DNA from 4 places in the Streptomyces sp. NBC_01428 genome. Region 3 is predicted to be linked to each of the others. Evidence: riboswitches for the same ligand, from Rfam matches in the RefSeq annotation. Region 3 holds a riboswitch; each other region holds the start of a gene.
What was found. Region 3 has a riboswitch for S-adenosylmethionine ahead of OG406_RS02965 (putative leader peptide). Riboswitches for the same ligand answer to the same signal wherever they lie in the genome.
Positions count from the first base shown of each region.

Region 1: it holds a riboswitch for S-adenosylmethionine, as region 3 does, so the genes downstream of both, OG406_RS28610 (aminotransferase class V-fold PLP-dependent enzyme) here and OG406_RS02965 (putative leader peptide) in region 3, are expected to answer to the same signal.
Region 2: it holds a riboswitch for S-adenosylmethionine, as region 3 does, so the genes downstream of both, OG406_RS36760 (putative leader peptide) here and OG406_RS02965 (putative leader peptide) in region 3, are expected to answer to the same signal.
Region 4: it holds a riboswitch for S-adenosylmethionine, as region 3 does, so the genes downstream of both, thrC (threonine synthase) here and OG406_RS02965 (putative leader peptide) in region 3, are expected to answer to the same signal.

Region 1 is NZ_CP109499.1:6,615,144-6,620,309, reverse strand. Features, by position in the region: gene OG406_RS28620 (rhomboid family intramembrane serine protease) at 1-593, shown strand, start outside; gene OG406_RS28615 (Lrp/AsnC family transcriptional regulator) at 637-918, shown strand; gene OG406_RS28610 (aminotransferase class V-fold PLP-dependent enzyme) at 959-2,320, opposite strand; SAM riboswitch class IV at 2,508-2,624, opposite strand; gene trpD (anthranilate phosphoribosyltransferase) at 2,709-3,773, opposite strand; gene qcrB (cytochrome bc1 complex cytochrome b subunit) at 3,916-5,166, opposite strand, start outside.
Region 2 is NZ_CP109499.1:8,409,750-8,414,915, forward strand. Features, by position in the region: gene OG406_RS36750 (MFS transporter) at 1-161, shown strand, start outside; gene OG406_RS36755 (glutathione S-transferase C-terminal domain-containing protein) at 291-1,127, opposite strand; gene OG406_RS36760 (putative leader peptide) at 1,248-1,313, opposite strand; SAM riboswitch class IV at 1,350-1,494, opposite strand; gene OG406_RS36765 (hypothetical protein) at 1,651-1,785, shown strand; gene OG406_RS36770 (amino acid ABC transporter permease) at 1,954-2,958, shown strand; gene OG406_RS36775 (amino acid ABC transporter ATP-binding protein) at 3,057-3,821, shown strand; gene OG406_RS36780 (ABC transporter substrate-binding protein) at 3,990-5,015, shown strand; gene OG406_RS36785 (GNAT family N-acetyltransferase) at 5,106-5,166, shown strand, end outside.
Region 3 is NZ_CP109499.1:690,783-695,948, forward strand. Features, by position in the region: gene OG406_RS02945 (hypothetical protein) at 1-178, opposite strand, end outside; gene ligD (non-homologous end-joining DNA ligase) at 432-1,361, opposite strand; gene OG406_RS02955 (MDR family NADP-dependent oxidoreductase) at 1,705-2,733, shown strand; gene OG406_RS02960 (MerR family transcriptional regulator) at 2,811-3,188, shown strand; SAM riboswitch class IV at 3,413-3,523, shown strand; gene OG406_RS02965 (putative leader peptide) at 3,559-3,678, shown strand; gene OG406_RS02970 (ABC transporter substrate-binding protein) at 3,965-5,166, shown strand, end outside.
Region 4 is NZ_CP109499.1:5,115,248-5,120,413, forward strand. Features, by position in the region: gene OG406_RS22265 (glucosyl-3-phosphoglycerate synthase) at 1-921, opposite strand, end outside; SAM riboswitch class I at 1,127-1,284, shown strand; gene thrC (threonine synthase) at 1,302-2,600, shown strand; gene OG406_RS22275 (MoaD/ThiS family protein) at 2,597-2,872, shown strand; gene OG406_RS22280 (cold-shock protein) at 3,316-3,519, shown strand; gene groL (chaperonin GroEL) at 3,928-5,166, shown strand, end outside.

The DNA of each region.
Region 1 (5,166 bases), 5.9 Mb from region 3:
TCCGGCGCTGGGGCGTGGTGCCGGCCGATCTGTTCGGCGGGCCGCCCCGCGAGCTGCTCACCCCGGCCACGGCCCTGTTCATCCACGGCAGCTGGCTCCACCTCCTGGGCAACATGCTCTTCTTCTACGTCTTCGGGCTGCTGACCGAGGAACGCATGGGCCATGTGGAGTTCGCGCTGTTCTACCTCGGGTGCGGATACCTGGCCCTGCTCGGCTACGCGGCCGCCAACGCTTCCTCGGAGCAGTCCCTGGTCGGGGCGTCCGGGGCGATCTCCGCGGTGCTCGGCGCGTTCCTGTACCTGTTCCCCAAGGCCAGGGTCACCAGTCTCTTCCCGTTCCTGTTCTTCCTGCCGCTGCGGTTCCCGGCCTGGGTGGTGCTGCCGTTCTGGTTCACCCTGCAGTGGCTGGCGGCGGGCCAGAGCGAGTCGGGCCCCGGCGTCGCCTATCTGGCGCACCTGGTGGGCTTCTCGCTGGGCTTCGTCTACGCGTGGGTGCGGTTCGGGCGCCGCGGCACCGCCGTGCCCGTCGTGCCGGCCCTGGGGGGTCCGGTCGGTGCCCCGCCGGACGGACGGGGCCAGGTGGAGCGCGAGTAGGGTGAGATCCCCCAGCAGTGGCCCCCTAGGGAGAGAACCAGCCGTGATCACCGCGATCGTCCTCATCAAGACCAGCGTGGACCGGATCCCCGAGATCGCCGAGTCGATCGCGTCGCTGGAGAGCGTCAGCGAGGTCTTCTCCGTCACCGGCACCTACGACCTGATCGCCATGGTCCGGGTCAGGTCCCACGACGACCTCGCGGACGTCATCCCCGGCAGCATCAGCAAGATCCCGGGTGTCGAGGCGACGGACACGCACGTGGCGTTCCGCACGTACTCCCAGCACGACCTGGAGGCGGCGTTCGCGATCGGTCTCGACTCCTGACCGGTGCGTCCGCCGCCTCGCGGCATGTCGTCGTGGGTTCCTATACCGCCGGCACGCAGCGGCCGTCCTGGGTGCGGTACTGCCACCGCGCGCCGTCCCGCACCAGCTCGCGCACCGCGCGGACGAACCGCTCGACGTGCTCGTCGGGCGTCCCGGCGCCGAAGCTGACGCGGATGGCGTTGAGGGACTTCTCGCCGGGCGCCGCCTCGGGGGCGCCGCACTCCCCCTGGGTCTCGGGGTCGCTGCCGAGCAGTGTGCGCACCAGCGGGTGGGCGCAGAAGAGGCCGTCGCGGACGCCGATGCCGTACTCGGCGGACAGCGCGGCCGCGAAGTGCGAGCTGTTCCAGCCCTCGACGACGAAGGAGAGGACGCCGACCCGCGGGGCGTCGTCACCGAACAGGGAGAGGATCCGGACCTCGGGGACCTCGGCGAGGCCGGCACGGACGGTGCCGATCAGGTGCTGCTCCCGGGCGAGAAGGTTGTCGAAGCCCTCTTCGGTGAGCGCCTTGCAGGCCGACGCGATGGAGTAGGCGCCGATCACGTTCGGCGAGCCGGCCTCGTGGCGGGCCGCGCTGTCGTGCCACTCGACGTCCACGCCGCCGTCCGCGCGCCGGGTGACCTTGCGGCTGGCGCCGCCACCGGCGAGGTAGGGGTCGGCCTCGCGGAGCCAGTCGGAGCGGCCCGCGAGGACACCGGAGCCGAACGGCGCGTACAGCTTGTGGCCGGAGAAGGCGACCCAGTCGACGTCGAGGTCCTGGACGGACACCGGGTGGTGCGGGGCGAGCTGGGCGGCGTCGAGGACGATCCGGGCGCCGTGGGCGTGCGCGGCTGCGGCGAGCTCCCGCACCGGCCACAGCTCCCCGGTGACGTTCGAGGCGCCGGTGACGCAGACGAGGGCCGGTCCGTGGGGGTCACGGGCCGCGAGGGCGTGCTCCAGGGTCGCGACGGCCTCGCCGGGGGTGCGCGGGGCGTTCAGGTACGTCACCCGGGCGTCGCGCCAGGGCAGCAGCGAGGCGTGGTGCTCGGTCTCGAAGACGAAGACCTGGCAGTCGGCCGGGAGCGCGGCGGCGAGCAGGTTGAGCGAGTCCGTGGTGGAGCGGGTGAAGACGACCTGGTCGTCGGCCCGGCAGTCGAGGAACTCCGCGACGGTCCTGCGGGCGTTCTCGAAGAGGTCGGTGGACAGCTGCGAGAGGTACCCGGCACCGCGGTGGACGCTGCCGTAGTACGGGGCGTACGCGGCGACGTCGTCCCACACCCGCTGGAGGGCGGGGGCGCTGGCGGCGTAGTCGAGAGCGGCGTAGCTGACCTCGCCGCCGGTGACGAGCGGCACGGTGACGTCGCGGCCGAGGACGGGCAGCGGGGCACAGACGGAGGTGTCGGCGGCGGTGGTGGTGACAGACATGGCGGGCTCCTGTGAGGCAGGCGGGATCGCCGCGCGAGCCGGCCGCCCGGAGGCAGCGCTCGGCGCAGGAAGGGGAGAAAAGGGTGTGCGGAGGCGGGGCTCGGCGCCCTATCGCATTCGCTTGCTCACAGAAGGCTCCCTCGAACGACCAGGACCCCTGGTTACGTCCACTCGAAAGAGTGGGAGGGGTCCGCGCTTGCCGTAGACCTCGCTGCCTACGGCCTGGTCTTCACCCGGGGCACCCCGCCACGGACGGAGGGTTGCCGGACAGCCGGCCGGGGCCTGATGGCTGTCGCTCATGACCTGGTACAGCATCTTGCCAGAAGATCTTCGACGCGCAAGGCGCGGTCCGAATTGTGGACCGCGCCTTGCGTCACGCCGGCGTCGCTCAGGCGTTGCTGGCCGCCACCCACCGGTCGAGGGTGCGCTTCGCGGCCCCGGAGTCGATCGCCTCCGCCGCCTTCGCCATACCGGCCCGGAGCTGGTCCGCGAGGGGCGCGTCGGCCGGCGACAGGGCCACCAGGGCGGCCGCCGAGTTCAGCAGCACGGCGTCGCGCACCGGCCCGGTCTCGCCGTCCAGCAGCCGCCGGGCGACCTCCGCGTTGTACGCGGCGTCGGCTCCGCGCAGCGCCTCCACCGGAACGACGTCGAGGCCGACGTCGCGGGGGTGGAAGTGCTCCTCCGTGACCTTGCCGTCGCGGACCACCCAGACCCGGGAGCCGGCGGTGGTGGTCAGCTCGTCGAGGCCGTCGTCGCCGCGGAAGACGAGCGAGGAGTTGCCGCGCTCGGCGAAGACGCCCGCCACGATGGGCGCCATCCGGGGGTCGGCGACCCCGACCGCCTGGGCCTTGACCCGGGCCGGATTCGTCAGCGGTCCGAGCACGTTGAAGGTCGTCCGGATGCCGAGCTGTCCGCGCGCCGCCGCCACATGGCGCAGCGCCGGGTGGAACTTGACCGCGAAGCAGAAGGTGATCCCGGCCTCCTCGGCCACCTCCGCGACCCGCTTCACCGTCAGCTGGAGATTGACGCCGAGCTTCTCCAGGACGTCCGAGGAGCCGGACGCGGAGGACGCGGCCCGGTTGCCGTGCTTGACGACCTTGGCGCCGGTGCCGGCCACCACGATCGAGGACATGGTGGAGATGTTGACGGTCTTCGCGCCGTCGCCGCCCGTGCCGACGATGTCGACGGTCCGCCCGGGCACCTCGATCACGTTGGCGTGCTCGTACATCGCCCGGACCAGGCCGGAGATCTCCTGGACGGTCTCGCCCTTGGCCCGCAGGGCCACCACGAAGCCGGCGATCTGCGCGTCGGTCGCCTCGCCGCGCATGATGCGGTCCATCGCCCAGGCCGTGTCGTCCGCGCTCTGGTCGCGGCCTTCGAGAAGGCCGTTCAGTACCTCGGGCCAGGAACGGCCCGCCGCGGTGTCGCCTCCAGCGGGGTTCACAGCGCTCATGGTCGCTCCTGGGTTCCTGGGTCACGCGAGTGGGTTCGCCCCGCAGCACGGGGGTGAGTCCACCCTATCCAGCCCCGGAGACGGCGAAGAGCCCCGTCCGTGGACGGGGCTCCTGCCGTGGCGAACCGGGGTGTCGCGGGGATCAGTGGTGGCCGTGGCCGCTCGTGATCTCCTTGTACTCCTCGACGGTGGGCTTGGGGATCTGGTTGTCCTCCCCGTAGAAGCCCTTGCTCATCTTGGCGCGCAGCTTCTGCGCGCTGTTGACCTTGCGCTCGACACCGTTCTCGTCGACCGCCGGGCCGATCTCGGCCGGCTTGTACTGGTCGTGCGCGGTGAGCGTGTGCAGCGCGTCCTGGCTGAGCGGCTCGTGCACCTCGATGAACTCACCGTGCGGCAGGCGCTTGATGATGCCCGACTCGCGGCCGTGCAGCACCTTGTCCCGGTCCCGGCGCTGGAGGCCGAGGCAGATCCGCTTGGTGGCGAGGAACGTGAGCACCGGCACGACGAAGAAGGCGATGCGCACGAACCAGGTGATCGAGTTGATCGCCAGGTGGAAGTGCGTGGCCCAGATGTCGTTGCCGCCGCCGACGAGGAGCACGAAGTACCAGCTGATCCAGGCGACGCCGAACGCGGTCCGGGTCGGGACGTTGCGCGGGCGGTCCAGGATGTGGTGCTCGCGCTTGTCGCCGGTGACCCAGGACTCGATGAACGGGTAGACCGCGATCGCGACCAGGACCAGCGGGAAGATGACCAGCGGGATGAACACGCCCAGGACGAGCGTGTGACCCCAGAGGTTGATCTCCCAGCCCGGCATGACACGGATCAGGCCCTCGGAGAAGCCCATGTACCAGTCCGGCTGGGCGCCGGTGGACACCTGGTCCGGACGGTAGGGACCCAGCGACCAGATCGGGTTGATCGAGGCGATCGCCGCGATGGCCGCGATGACACCGAAGACCAGGAAGAAGAAGCCTCCGGCCTTGGCCATGTAGACCGGCAGCAGCGGCATGCCGACGACGTTCTTGTTCGTCTTGCCGGGGCCCGCGAACTGGGTGTGCTTGTGGTAGAAGACCAGGATCAGGTGGCCGACGACCAGGCCGAGCATGATGCCCGGCAGCAGCAGCACGTGCACCGAGTAGAAGCGGGCCACGAAGTCGCCGCCCGGGAACTCGCCGCCGAAGAGGAAGAACGACAGGTACGTGCCGACGATCGGCACGGACAGGACCGCGCCCTCCATGAAGCGGACACCGGTACCGGAGAGCAGGTCGTCCGGGAGCGAGTAACCGGTGAAGCCGGTGAACATGCCGAGGACGAACAGCAGGAATCCGAAGACCCAGTTGACCTCACGGGGCTTGCGGAACGCACCCGTGAAGAACACGCGCATCATGTGCACGAA
Region 2 (5,166 bases), 7.7 Mb from region 3:
GGGCCCTGGCGGGGTGTGCCGTCCTGATCGTCCTGGCCACGGCGGCCACCCTGCTGTCGCCGCAGGTACGCACCCTCCGCGCCCCCGTCGACCCACCCCGGGCGCCGCTGCCCGCGCCCCGGGCCGCGGAGTGCGAGACGGACGAGGAGACGGCCGGCTGACGCGTGGGGCGGCTGCTGCCGTTACCGCGGGCCCGCGTGGCGAGGTGCGCGGGCCCGCGGGATGCCGTGCGCGGCGGTCGTCGGCGGGAGCCGTGCGCACGTCGGCCCGTTCCCCCGCGGGGCCGGGGCTCAGGCCGCGGCGCTCACCCCGTCGTGCCCGGTCCGGAAGGCGGGCAGCTCGCCGAGACGGTGGACGTAGTCGCGCAGGCGCGGGTGTGCGCACAGGGCCCCGGCCGGGGAGAGCTGGGAGAGAGCCACCCACGCATCCACGTCGGCGGCCGTCAGGCTGTCGCCCAACACATAGGTGGCATGGGTGAGTTGGCAGTCCAGGAGGTCCAGTGCCGCCGCGCGGTCCGCGGGGCGCGCGGACGGCGTGACGTCCCGGTCGAGAAGATCCCGAAGGGCCTCGATGTCGGCGCTCAGGGACGGCGGGAGCAGGGTGGGTGCGTGGCCCGCCGCGTGTCCGGACGGCAGGCCCGTGAGATCGCGGAGGATGTCGGAGGTGTCGTTGCTGACGATGCGTCCGGTCCAGCGGTCGCAGAGCGCGGGTGCCGTGAACGGTCCGTCGTAGTGGTGCTCGGTGGCCTCGTAGGCGCGGCGCAGCGAGGCGAAGGCGTCGGGTGTTCCGGCGGGGTGGGTGAGCAGCGTCGTGGCGACCGAGTTCGTCAGTCCCAGCAGGCCGAGGGTGATGGAGATGCGCAGCGAGCGCGGACAACTCGCCGCCAGATACACCTCGTAGCGGTGCGGCGCCGGGTAGAAACCGCCGGCCAGACCGACTCCGATGCGGCTGTGGGCGGCGCGGGGGAGGGGCGGTGCGGACGCCTGGGAGCGGGCGGCCGAAGGCGACGGACCCCGGCCGCCGGCCGGGGCGAAGGGGTCGTCTCCATCACCGGTGCGGGTGGTCGTACTCTGGCCGCAGGGACGGGATCCGGCTGTGCTGGAACCGCGCGAAGCTGTCTCGGGCATGACTCTCCCTAGGGGGAACGAGGAAGCCATCGCCGCCTTGTGGGCATGGGCGATGAGCGGCTGAAGGCGAAGCGACCGCGCCGAGCGCGCGGGCCAGGACCGAAACGGGCCGGCAGCGGATCAGTAGGCGCTGGAGACGCGCAACAGATCGATGTGCAGGCGCCTCGTCAGGTCGTTCCTCGGCATTCTCACCGGTCCCACCTCCGGGGCTCGCGGAACGCGAGACCACGCTTGCCCCACCGCACCGGCGGGACCCGGTCGTCACCCGGGGCACCCCGTCGCGGTGGAAGGGTTGCCTGTCAGCGAGCCGGGGCCGATGACCACAGGAGCGGGCGAACCCGCGCCGTGGGCGCTGACAATCGTGACCGTCCATGCCAGTCTCGATGCGCCCCGCGGCGCCGTCAAGAAGGCGGGTGACGCGGTCTCACCTGGTGGGCACCCGCATTGACATTCTTTTCCGGCCGGGCCTAACGTGCGGCCCACAACGAGATGCCCCAGGGCCGGAGAAGTGATGGTGACGGCGATGTACGCAGCTGACGGGACGGCCGCATGGCGGCGCCTCGGCCGCGACGTGCTGTGCGCGGACCGCTCCGTCGACCTGCTGCGCGTCAACAGCGCACTGTGTACGGGCATGTGTCGCACCCTCCGCCAAGGCTGACGGTTCTTCTTCCGCGTCTCTGACGACCACCGCTGTCGCGGTGTCCCCCTCTCCGTCCAGCCCCCGTTCCCCGTGCGCCCGTGTCCCGTCATGTGCTGAGCCCTCACGGCTCCACATCACGCTGCCGCTCGCCGTGGTCCGGGGTGTCCGAATCCGCTGGAGCTCTCCATGAGTGAATCTCCGAGCATAGCTGTGTCCTCCGGATCAGCGCCGCCCGCCGAGGTGATCCCCCGTTCCGACGTCCCCGCCGCGCCGAAGCCCCTGACGGCTCAGCGCGTCCTACCGCTCCGGCGTCCCGGCCGCTGGATCATCACGGCCGTCGTGCTCGTCCTGGTGGCCCAGGCCGCCCACGGCCTGGTGACCAACCCCTTCTACCAGTGGGACCGCTTCCAGTACTGGTTCCTGCGCCCGACGATCCTCGACGGTCTGCTCATCACTCTCGAAGTCGCCGTGTACAGCGCGGTGTTGGGCCTGCTGGGCGGCATCCTGCTGGCGCTCGCCCGGCTCTCGCCGAGTCCGGTGCTCCGCGCCGTGAGCTGGGTCTACACCTGGCTCTTCCGCTCGGTGCCGCTCATCGTCGTCCTGCTGTTCCTGTACAACTTCAGCGCCCTGTACAAGACGCTGAGTGTCGGAGTGCCGTTCGGGCCGGCCTTCTTCTCCTTCGACGAGTCCCGGCTCGCCACCGACATGGCCGTCGCCGTCATCGGCCTCAGCCTCAACGAAGCGGCGTACGCCTCCGAAGTGGTACGCGGCGGCCTCCTCTCGGTCGACCAGGGCCAGCACGAGGCGGCCTCCGCGCTGGGCCTGCCGAAGCGGTACCAGTTCGCGAGGATCGTCTTCCCGCAGGCACTGCGCTCCATCACCCCCAACTACGTCAACCAGCTGATCGGCCTGATCAAGGGCACCTCCCTGGTCTTCTACGTCTCCCTGCTGGACCTCTTCGGTTCCGTGCAGAGCATGGGCAGCACCTATCCCGGCGACATCGTGCCGCTGCTCCTGGTCGCCACCGCCTGGTACCTGATCCTGACCAGCGTCGTGTCCGTCATCCAGTTCTACGTCGAGCGGCACTACTCGAGGGGCGCGCTGCGCACCCTGCCGCCGACCCCGCTGCAGAAGGTACGGAACGGCCTGCGTGACACGCGGGCCCGACTCCGCAGGGAGACGGCGACATGAGCGGCGAAGCGCGTACGACGACGGTGAGGACGACGACGGCCGCTCAGGACGCGGCGGCGGAAGCGGCCTCGACCGCAGAGGCGATCGGAGCGTTGGAGATCCGGCCCGCCGCGGTCGAGGTGCACGACGTGCACAAGTGGTACGGCGCCCACCAGGTCCTGGACGGAGTGGAGTTGACCGTTCGGCCCGGCGAGGTCACGGTCATCCTCGGACCCTCGGGGTCGGGCAAGTCGACGCTCCTGCGGGTCATCAACCACCTGGAGAAGCCGGAAGCCGGTCATGTCAGCCTGAACGGCGAGCTCATCGGGGTCCGCCGGCACGGCGAGCGTCTCAAGGAACTGAGCGAGCGCGTCATTCTCGGCCAGCGCAGCCGTATCGGGTTCGTCTTCCAGAACTTCAACCTCTTCCCGCACCTGACCGTGCTGGACAACGTGGCCGCCGCACCGGTGGCGACCGGCAAGCTGTCCAAGCCCGAGGCCCAGCAGCTGGCCCGCGAGCTGCTCGCCCGCGTGGGACTGGCGGACAAGTCCGGCGCGTACCCGAGGCAGTTGTCGGGCGGGCAGCAGCAGCGGGTGGCCATCGCCCGGGCGCTCGCCCTGCGGCCCGGGGTCATCCTCTTCGACGAGCCGACGTCCGCGCTCGACCCCGAACTGGTCGGCGAGGTGCTCGCCGTCATCAAGGATCTGGCCAGGAGCGGCACCACCCTCGTCATCGTCACCCACGAGATCGGCTTCGCCCGCGAGATCGCCGACCGCGTCGTCTTCATGGACGGCGGACGCATCGTCGAACAGGGGCCGCCCGCACAGGTGCTGGACCGCCCTCGGCAGGAACGCACCAGGGACTTCCTGAGCAAGGTCCTCTGACAGGCCCACGCGACCCCGCCCGTGCCCCGACGCCGGTCACCGGGCGACCACCTGTCGGCGCGAGCCCCCGCAGGGCCCGCCGGTCCGAACGACACGCCCACCTCATGCCGCGGACCCGCCGGGACCGCGCCCCCACACCCTCACCGCACCCACCCGACAAGGACAGTCATGCGCACCCTCCCCTCGAACAGCAGAGTTCTTCGCGGCGTCACCGCCACCGCGGCCGTCGCCTCCCTCGCCGCCGGGCTCGCCGCGTGCGGGGGTGACAGCGACGCGGCGACCCGGACCCAGGGCGCCTCGGCCGGATCGGTCACCGTCGGCGCGCTCTCCAACGGCGCCGCCAAGGAGACGAAGTTGAAGGTGTCCGAGGTGAAGTCGATCAGCGCGGAACTGCCCAAGTCTGTCGCCAAGAGCGGCACGTTGAGGATCGGCGTCGGCGCGCTGCCCGCCGGATTCGCGCCGCTCGCCTACGTGGGCGGGGACCAGAAGACCCTCACCGGCGCCGAACCCGACCTCGGCCGGCTGGTCGCCGCGGTCCTCGGACTCGAACCGGAGGTGAAGAACTCGACGTGGGAGAACCTCTTCGTCGGGATCGACAGCGGCAAGGTCGACGTCGCCTTCTCCAACGTCACCGACACCGAGGAGCGCAAGAAGAAGTACGAGTTCGCCTCCTACCGGCAGGACAACCTCGGCTTCGAGGTCCAGAAGAAGAGCACCTGGAACTTCGGCGGCGACTACCGGAACCTGGCGGGCAAGACCGTCGCGGTGAGCGCCGGCACCAACCAGGAGAAGATCCTCCTCGAATGGAAGGCGAAGCTCGCCAAGGAGGGCAAGAAGCTCAACGTCAAGTACTACCAGGACAACAACGCCACCGCCCTGGCCCTGTCCAGCGGAAAGATCGACGTGTCCTTCGGCCCCAACCCCGGCATCGCCTACCACGTCACCCAGACCGCCAAGACGCCCAACCCGACACGCAACGCGGGCACGTTCTCCGGTGCGGGGGAGTCCCTCCAGGGTCTGATCGCGGCCACCGCCAAGAAGGACAGCGGGCTCGCCAAGCCGCTCGCCGACGCCATCAACCACCTCGTCAAGAACGGCCAGTACGCCAAGTGGCTGGCCGCCTGGAACCTCTCCAACGAGGCCGTGGACACCTCCCAGGTCAACCCGCCCGGTCTGCCCCTCAGCAACTCCTGAACCACCGCCCACCTCAGGGGACTCCGCCGCCACGCGGCGGGGTCCCGGGGCGCGTCCGGCCGCTTTCCCGATACGGAGACCCGCACCGTCATGTCCACCAGCGTCCACCCCGCCCCCTCCCCGAGCCCGACCGCACCGCACATCCTGGACA
Region 3 (5,166 bases):
GCGCCACGCCGCCGGATATCTCGTCCGGCGTGCGGCCGGTGATGTCGAGCAGCAGACCGTCCAGCGGTCCGCCCACCAGCTCCGCGTAGTCCCGGCCGCGCTGCGGGCCCTGACGGGGGTCGTCGTGGTCCGCGCCGTAGACCCGGCCGCGCAGCAGCTGTTCGTCGTCCTTGTCCATGCCCTCCACCATCGCAGCCGCCACTGACATCGCGAGTCGTGCCGGTGTCGACACGACCCGTCCCCGCCGCCGTCCGACGGCACGGGCGGCACGTCCGGGCGCCGCTCTCCGCAGGGGACATGGCCCCTCCGGGTGCACACCCTCGCTGCTCCGATCGGGTGAAGCGCGGGCGCCCGGTCCGAGGGCTCTTTCCGGGCGACGGAGGGGTCCGGATTCGCCCACCGCGCGTCTGTCCGCCGGTCCCGTCGGGGCATCAGCCGCGCAGTGCGGCGAGCCGGCGCCCGGCGGGGCCGAGGCTGCGGCCGCGGTCCAGCAGCCCCTCCCAGGGTTTGGTGCGTGCCTGCTCGACGGCGTCGGCGATGGTCCAGCGGCGGGCGTCGAGGTCCGGATCGTCGAGTTGGCTCCAGGAGATCGGGACGGCCACGGGCGCGCCGGGCTTCGGGCGGACGGTAAAGGGCACCACGACGGTCTGCGCGTACGCGTTGCGCTGCACGTCGAGATAGAGCCGGTCGCCGCGGTCCTTCTTGCGGGCGGCGGTGGTGAGGCGGTCGGGGTGCGCCTCCGCGAGGGTCTCGGCGACGTCCTTGGCGAACGCGCGGACCTCGTCGAAGTCCTGGTGTCCGTCGAGCGGCACGACGACGTGCAGGCCACGCGAGCCCGTGGTCATCGGCGCCGAGGGGAGCTTCAGCGCGTCGAGAAGTTCGCGCACCGCCCGGGCCGCTTCGCGCACGGCGGCGAAGTCGCCCTCCGTCGCCGGGTCGAGGTCGATGACGAGCCTGTCGGGACGTTCGACGTCGCCCGCCTTCGACAGCCAGCGGTGCAGGGTGAGGCAGGCCTGGTCGGCGAGGTAGACGAGGGTCGCGGTGTCCCCGCAGACGGGGTGGAGGACCGTGCCGCCCTCCTTGCGCACCTCGACCCGCTCGATCCAGTCCGGGTAGTGGTCCGGCGTGTTCTTCTGCATGAAGCGGGGACCGTCGATCCCGTCCGGGTACCGCTCCAGCATCAGGGGGCGGCCCCTCAGATGGGGCAGCATGAAGGGGGCGACGGCGCGGTAGTACGCGACGAGGTCCCGCTTCGTGTACTCCTTGCCGCTCCCGCTCGCCGGGAAGAGCACCTTGTCCGGCCGGTGCAGGTCGAGCGTGCGGCGACCGACCCGCACGGTGTGGGTGCCGGAGCCGGCCATCGCGCCATCCTTCCGTCGACGTTCGGGCGGCGCGAAAGCCGCCGTACCCGCTCTCCACGCAACACCGCGGACGGACGTCCTGCCACGGGAACGGACGCACGACTCCGCGTTCCGCCCGGCCGACGGCCGGTTTCCGAGCGACCGGTCCATGGCGCCGTCCGTGCGCGCGGGTACCCGGCTGCCACGCCCCGTAACGCGCGCACCGCGGCCCATGGGGCCGGGCCATCGGGCTTGCCCTTGACCCGCACGTCAGGGTTTAGCGTGCCTCGGCCGGTGGGGCGATGGTCCACCCGACGTACGCACCGGCTCGCCTCTCGCCCTCGTCCGGACCCGGAGTCGCCCCATGGCCGTTCAAGCACCGCCCACCACCCGCGAGATCCACCTAGTCGGCGCGCCCGTGGGGTTGCCGGCGCCGGAACACTTCGCCGTCGTCGAGACAGCGCTGCCCACACCGCGGGCGGGCCACGTCGTCGTCCGCAACCGGCACTTCCTCGTCTTTCCAGGGTTGCGGACGCTCATCGGGGGCGAGGTCGAGGGGGTCCCGTTGCCGCCCGTCCACGTTGGCGACGCCCTGTTCGGACCCGCCGTCGGGGAGGTCGTCACCGCGGGCGCCGGCAGCGCGCTGCGCCCCGGCGACCTGGTCTCTCACCTGCAGGGCTGGCGGGAGCACGCCCTGCTGAGCGACGACGACTGCGTGCCGCTGAGTGACGTGCTGGACGACCCCGTCGCGTTCCTGTCGTCCGGGGCCGCCGCGTACGCGGCGCTCACCCGGCTCGCCGGCGTGCGTCCCGGCGACACCGTCCTCGTCACCGGAGCCGCGGGAGCCGTCGGGAGTCTCGCGGGCCAAGTGGCCCGCCTCCTGGGCGCCGAACGCGTCGTGGGCACGACCCGCTCGGCGCGCAAGGCCGAACGGCTCACGGCCGAACTCGGCTACGACGCGGTCGTGGTCCCGGGCACGGCACCGCTCGCCGAACAGCTCGCCGCCGCGGCGCCCGACGGCATCGACGTACTCCTCGACACCGTCGGCGGCGAACAGTTGACCGCGGCCGTCGGCGCGGCACGGCGGGGCGCGCGGTTCGCGTTGGTGGGCGCGCTCTCCGGGCAGCTGTCGGCCGACCGCGACGGCACCACCGCGCCCGCGGAGGTCGACACGTTCCGTGTCATCACACTGGGGATCACGCTGCGGGGACTCAGCAGCTCAGATCTCGGTGAAGCGGCCGAGGAGTGGAACACGCGCTTCGGGGACTGGCTGCGCTCCGGTGAGATCGTCTTCCCCCACGTCCGGATCGCGGGCATTGATCGCGCGCCCCGGGCGTTGCAGGAACTGTTCGAGGGGCGGCACATCGGAACCGTCGTCGTGGACGTCACGTAGCGGTCGGCTCCGCGGGACCGTGGACTCCCGCGTCCTCGAGGGTCGTCGACGCGGCACCGGGTGAAAGCGGGGAGCGGATGCGGATCGGGGATGCGGCGGCAGCGGCCGGCACGACAGCACGTGCGCTGAGGTTCTACGAGGAGCGCGGGTTGCTGCCACCAGCGCGGCGCACGGCGGCCGGGCAGCGTGAGTACGGTCCCGGCGACGTCGCCCGGGTGAGGGTGATCCGGGACCTGCTCGCCCTCGGCCTGACGGTGGAGGACCTGTGCGGCCTCGCCGACCGCATCCCCCTGCTCGTCGACGACCCGCGCAGACGGTGTTCCGGCGGTACGGACAGTCCCGGAACCAGCGTCGTCCACCGCCGACTGGCCGCGCTGGACGCCGAGATCGACCGTCTCACCCGGCTGCGCACCCGTCTGGCCGCTCGGACCGGCCGCACGACCGACCGATCCTGAGCGGCACGTCGGACGGCGGCGGCGCGGTGGGTGCCGCCTTCGCGATCGGTCACGACGGCCGGTGTCCGGCCCCTTGGGGACCGCGCCAAGGCCCGCACGATCAGGGCCAGTTGTTGCGGCCGCATGAAATCCCTCGGCCCGACGTGCTGCGGCTGCTGGGCCGACGCCCTTCGCCGCGATCTCGTCATTGACGGATCGGAGAATCGATTCGTACGATCGCGACCGGCATTGAGTGTCAGCGTCAAGCCCTGGCTCGCTGACCGGCAACCCTCCTCCGCGGTGGGGTGCTCCAGGTGAAAGCCCGGCGTGGTCGCCCGACCCCGCAAGCGCGAACCCGCCCCGGCAGGGGGCCGAGACAGGGAGGCCCGGCGTGCGGAACGACAGCAGCGACCTGAGCGCCTCGATCGCGGCCGCGGCGATGTTCTCCGGGTTCTCGCGCCGCCGCCACATCGACCTGGAGCGCTCCGCCAGCTGCCTGTGTCGCGGCTGACGACACGCTCGGCCGGCCGACGCACGTAGTCGGCTCCTTCCTGAGGCTGCGAGCAACAGCCCCTGTTCCCCCCGGCGTTGTGAGGTCGGCGTACGCACCGCGCACGCGCCGTCGACGCACCCCTTCCCCGCCCGGCCGGGCCCCGACGCTTCGTCCGGGCCCGGACCCGAGCCACCGAACCGACTTTGTCGTCCGATCGGTGCCGCCCGTCCACGGCTGCGCCGTCCCGCTTCGCCCTGTCCGCACCGGACCGGCGCAGCGACTCTGGAGTAGGAGAACCCCTTCCGTGACATCCCACCCGGACACCCGATCCGCCCGATGGACGGCAGCCGCCGCTGTCGTGACGAGCGGCATCCTGCTGAGCGGCTGCTCGTCGAGTGACGGCACCGGTTCGAGCGGCACCGACGGCCGGGCCAGGTCCGGTGGCACGCTGACCTTCGCGGTGGGGTCCGACGCCGGGTGCGTGGACCCGCAGCAGGTGGGCAGCAACGACAGCATCTACTCGGTGCGCCAGGTCGTCGACTCGCTGACCGACCAGGACCCCAGGACCGGCAAGATCGTGCCCTGGCTGGCGAAGAGCTGGGACATCAGTTCCGACACGACGACGTTCACCTTCCACCTGCGGTCGGGCGTGACGTTCAGCGACGGCTCCCGGCTGACCGCCCAGGTGGTCAAGGACAACTTCGACGCCGTACCGAAGCTCGGCGCCCTGGCCACCCTCGCCCAGGGCTACCTGAGCGGGGTGCGGAACACCGAGGTGGTCGATCCGAGCACCGTCCGGGTGACGTTCAAGAAGCCCAACGCACAGTTCCTCCAGGCCACTTCGACCCACTCGCTGGGCATCGAGTCGTCGGCGAGCGTGAAGCTGAGCCCGCAGGAGAAGTGCAGCAAGGGAGTGGCCGGCTCGGGGCCCTTCACGCTGTCGGACTACGTACAGAACCGCTCGGTCACGTTGAGCAAGCGCGCCAAGTACGCCTGGGGTTCATCGCTGTGGGCCAAGAAGGGCGAGGCGTACCTGGACAGACTCGTGTTCAAGGTCGTGCCCGAGGCGGGCGTGCGGAGCGGGAGCCTGCAGTCGGGTCAGGTCGACGCGATCGGCAGCGTGGGCAAGGCCGACGAGACGGCGCTCAAGGGCGGTGCGGTGAACCTGCAACGCCGGGCCAACCCCGGCGTCGTGTTCAACCTCGGCCTGAACAACTCCCGCCCCCTGCTCAAGGACGCGAAGGTGCGGCAGGCCCTGCAACTCGCCGTCGACCGGCAGCAGATCGTGGACGCCGTCTTCCCGACGGGAACCGAGCCGGCCACCAGCGTGCTGGCGCACACGACACCGAACTACGCGGACCTCGGACCGGACCTGTCCTTCGACGCGGCGAAGGCCAAGTCGCTGCTGGACGCCGCCGGATGGAAGACCGGGAGTGACGGCGTCCGGTCGAAGGGCGGCACCAAGCTGCGTCTGACCGTCAAGTGGTTCGCCAACGCGGCCACCAA
Region 4 (5,166 bases), 4.4 Mb from region 3:
CTCGGCGATTTCGGACATGGGGGGCCTTTCCTCCGTGTCCACCGAGTACGTGCGCGGCTCGAAACCGTCCCGGGTGCGCTCGAACTGGGTGATCGCGGGGCGGATCAGGTGGCCGCGGGCCAGCCGCAACTGGGCGGTGCGGTAGATCGCGGCGGCCATGCGGCCCAGGGCCTGGCCGTCCTGGTGGCGGTGCTTGCGCACCCCCACGTCGACCTGGGCGAGGGCGTCCAGGCCCACCAGGTGCAGCGCGTCGACGAGCATGCCCAGCTCCACGCCGTACCCGACCGGGAACGGCAGCTGTTCGAGCAGCGAGCGCCGGGCCGCGTACTCCCCGCCGAGCGGCTGCACGAAGCCCGCGAGCTGCGGCCAGTGCATGTTCAGCAGGGGGCGGGCCATCAGCTCGGTGACCCGGCCGCCCTGCCCGGCGGCGCCGCCCAGCGGACGGTCGTACATCGCCTTGACGAGATCGACGCCCGGGTCCGTGAGCAGGGGGCCCACGATCCCGAGGACGAAGTCGGACGAGAACTCCTTGAGGTCCGCGTCGATGAAACAGACGATGTCGCCGCTCGTCACGAGCAGCGACCGCCACAGCACCTCGCCCTTGCCGGGCACGGCCGGCAGGCTGGGCAGGATGTCGTCGCGGTGCACCACTCTGGCGCCCGCGGCGGCGGCGACCGCGGACGTGCGGTCCGTGGAGCCCGAGTCGACGACGACGATCTCGTCGACGAGGGGCACCTGCTGCATCAGGTCGTGGCGGATGATCGAGACGATCTCGCCGACGGTCTCCTCCTCGTTGAGCGCGGGCAGCACCACGCTGACCGTCGACCCGGAGGTGCGTTTCGCGGCCATGATCTTGTGGAGCGGGCGGTCGGTCAGGGACCAGGAGCGTGTGCTCAGCCAGCGGTCGACTTCATTCAGCACGGTCTGCGGCTCCTCACTGTCTGATCACACGCTCTCATCAGCGTGCCCGCTGCGGCCAGCGGCTGATCGCTTGCCGTCGTCTCGCGGTTCGGACGACTGCTTCAACTGTCCTGGCCTTCGGTTACAGTCTTGAACAACGCTGATGACCATCGCATGTCCTGGATCATCGGCACGCAATATGCTCAACAGTTCAACAATCGAATACCGCTCATCCAGAGGGGCAGAGGGATACGGCCCGTTGAAGCCCCGGCAACCCTCCAGCCGGTCTCGTACCGATCGCCAGACGATCGCGTCGCGAGGCTCCCGGCTAGGGAAGGTGCCAAATCCGTCTCACGGCGAAGTGCGTCGTGAGGAAGATGAGGAGAAAGGGCCTCGCCTCCATGGCTGCGCAGACAGTTGCAAGCACCACGAACTCCGCAGAAGCGGTCGATCTCGGCCCGGCCGCGGCGCTTTCCTGCCGCGAGTGCGGACACCGCGTCCCCCTCGGTCCGGTCTTCGCCTGCGAGGAGTGTTTCGGCCCGCTGGAGATCGCGTACGACTTCTCGGCCTACGAAACCGAAGAACTCCGCAAGCGCATCGAAGCGGGACCCGCGAACATCTGGCGCTACGCGCCGCTGCTGCCCGTCCCCGCGGACGTGGCGGACAAGCCGAACATCAACCCGGGCTGGACCAAGCTCGTGCAGGCCGACAACCTGGCCCGCGAGCTCGGCGTCGAGACCGGCAAGCTGTTCGTCAAGGACGACTCCGGCAACCCGACGCACTCCTTCAAGGACCGCGTCGTCGCCCAGGCCATCGAAGCGGCCCGCGTCTTCGGCTTCACCACCCTCTCCTGCTCCTCCACGGGCAACCTCGCCGGCGCCGTCGGCGCGGCGGCGGCCCGCGCCGGCTTCCGCTCCTGCGTGTTCATCCCGCACGACCTGGAGCAGGGCAAGGTCGTCATGGCCGCGGTCTACGGCGGCGAGCTGGTCGGCATCCAGGGCAACTACGACGACGTGAACCGCTTCTGCTCCGAGCTGATCGGCGACCCGGCCGGCGAGGGCTGGGGCTTCGTCAACGTCAACCTCCGCCCGTACTACGCCGAGGGCTCCAAGACGCTGGCGTACGAGATCTGCGAGCAGCTCGGCTGGAAGCTGCCGGACCAGCTCGTCGTGCCGATCGCCTCCGGCTCCCAGCTCACGAAGATCGACAAGGGCCTCCAGGAGCTGATCAAGCTCGGACTCGTCGAGGACAGGCCCTACAAGATCTTCGGCGCCCAGGCCGAGGGCTGCTCGCCGGTCTCCGTCGCCTACAAGGCCGGCCACGACGTGGTCCGTCCGCAGAAGCCGGACACCATCGCCAAGTCGCTCGCCATCGGCAACCCCGCCGACGGGCCCTACGTGCTCGACATCGCGCGGCGCACCGGCGGTGCCGTGGAGGACGTGAACGACGCGCAGATCGTCGACGCGATCAAGCTGCTCGCGCGCACCGAGGGCATCTTCGCGGAGACCGCGGGCGGGGTGACCGTCGGCGTCACCCGCAAGCTGATCGAGAGCGGTCTGCTCGACCCGTCCCTGACCACCGTCGTCCTCAACACCGGCGACGGCCTGAAGACTCTGGACGCGGTGGCCTCGGACACCGGGCTGACCGCGACCATCCGCCCGAACCTCGACTCCTTCCGAGAGGCTGGCCTCGCATCATGAGCGTCAACGTCCGCATCCCCACCATCCTGCGCACCTACACGGGGGGCGCCGCCGAGGTGACGGCCGAGGGTGCGACCCTCGCCGAGGTCATCGCCGACCTGGAGAAGAACCACACGGGTATCAGCGCGCGCGTCCTGGACGACCAGGGCAAGCTGCGCCGCTTCGTCAACGTGTACGTGAACGACGACGACGTGCGCTTCGAGCAGGGCCTGGAGACGGCGATCCCGGACGGTGGGGGCGTGTCGATCATTCCGGCCGTCGCCGGAGGCTGATCGTTACCCTCGGTAATACCGAACACGAAGAGTTCATCGAATTGCCCCCTCCGTGAGAGAAGTGGAGGGGGTAATTCCATAGGGTTGACCGGGGTAGGGTTGGGGAAGTCGCCCCGTTCTGGATGTTGGTTTCATGCCGGACGCATATGAGTTCTTTCCCGGCAGCCGACAAGAAGTAGCCAAAGTGCCCGGCCTTTTTGAGCCGTTTATGGCATTTACGGGGCCCGACTTGCCCTGGATCTCCGCGAATTATCCCCATACCGGCGATCGGTCGTGCCCAGAATTCTCGTCCGATTGACCTGTTGCAGACGGCAGTTGGACAGATACATTCAGCCGCGGTCGACGCGTTCCGGCGCACACCCCCAACCCGTTGGGGGGTGGAGGTCTGACCCGGATCCGCGAAGTGCGGGTCTGTGCAAGGGCCAGTAATAGGGGAGTTAGGCATGGCTCAGGGCACCGTCAAGTGGTTCAACGCGGAGAAGGGGTACGGCTTCATCGCGGTCGACGGTGGTGCGGACGTCTTCGTGCACTACAGCGCGATTCAGATGGACGGCTACCGCACCCTCGAAGAGGGTCAGCGAGTGGAGTTCGAGATCTCGCAGGGCCAGAAGGGTCCGCAGGCGGACATGGTCAAACTCGCCGTCTGATCGGGCGCGAACGACCACCGACGCAACTCACGCCGAGGGGCTCGCATCCCACCAGGGATGCGGGCCCCTCGTGCGTCTTCCCTCTGCTTGCCTCCGCGCGCGCGGGCGCGCGAGCGCGCGCCTGTCGGAGGCTTCGCGCAGGGGCCGGTTTTGTGGGAGGCGCTTGCGCCCGCCCGTCGCCCGACCGCCACCCCTCAACGAGCTCGCTTCGCGAGCGCACCTTGCACTCGGCGGGGTCGAGTGCTAATCATTGGCGTTAGCACTCTCCCAGTGAGAGTGACAGAACTTGGATCGGGCCAGCGAGGTCCGCAGGCCGGTGGGGCAAGGAACCACAGGGCATGCAGGCCGTCCGTCGCGGGCGCCGGCGCGATCCGGAGCAATCCACCCCGTCCGGGAGGACCACTTCACATGGCCAAGATCATCGCGTTCGACGAGGAGGCACGGCGCGGTCTCGAGCGCGGGATGAACCAGCTCGCCGACGCCGTCAAGGTCACCCTCGGCCCCAAGGGCCGTAACGTCGTCCTCGAGAAGAAGTGGGGCGCGCCCACGATCACCAACGATGGTGTTTCCATCGCCAAGGAGATCGAGCTCGAGGACCCGTACGAGAAGATCGGCGCCGAGCTGGTCAAGGAAGTCGCCAAGAAGACGGACGACGTCGCCGGTGACGGTACGACCACCGCGACCGTCCTGGCCCAGGCACTCGTCCGCGAGGGCCTGCGCAACGTCGCCGCCGGCGCCAACCCGATGGCCCTCAAGCGCGGTATCGAGAAGGCCGTCGAGGCCGTCTCCGGTGCCCTGCTCGAGCAGGCCAAGGATGTCGAGACCAAGGAGCAGATCGCTTCCACGGCCTCCATCTCCGCCGCCGACACCCAGATCGGCGAGCTCATCGCCGAGGCGATGGACAAGGTCGGCAAGGAAGGCGTCATCACCGTCGAGGAGTCCCAGACCTTCGGTCTGGAGCTGGAGCTCACCGAGGGTATGCGCTTCGACAAGGGCTACATCTCGGCGTACTTCGCCACCGACATGGAGCGTATGGAGGCCGTCCTCGACGACCCGTACATCCTGATCGCGAACTCCAAGATCGCGAACGTCAAGGACCTGCTCCCGCTCCTCGAGAAGGTCATGCAGGGCGGCAAGCCGCTGCTGATCATCGCCGAGGACGTCGAGGGCGAGGCCCTGTCGACCCTGGTCGTCAACAAGATCCGTGGCACCTTCAAGTCCGTCGCCGTCAAGGCTCCGGGCTTCGGTGACCGCCGCAAGGCCATGCTCGGCGACATCGCCATCCTCACGGGCGGCGAGGTCATCTCCGAGGAGGTCGGCCTCAAGCTGGAGAACGCGGGTCTGGACCTGCTGGGCCGTGCCCGCAAGGTCGTCATCACCAAGGACGAGACCACGATCGTCGACGGCTCCGGCTCTGCCGACCAGGTCGCCGGCCGGGTCAACCAGATCCGTGCCGAGATCGAGAACTCGGACTCGGACTACGACCGCGAGAAGCTCCAGGAGCGTCTGGCGAAGCTGGCCGGCGGCGTGGCCGTCATCAAGGCCGGTGCCGCCACCGAGGTCGAGCTCAAGGAGCGCAAGCACCGCATCGAGGACGCCGTTCGCAACGCGAAGGCGGCCGTCGAGGAGGGCATCGTCGCCGGTGGT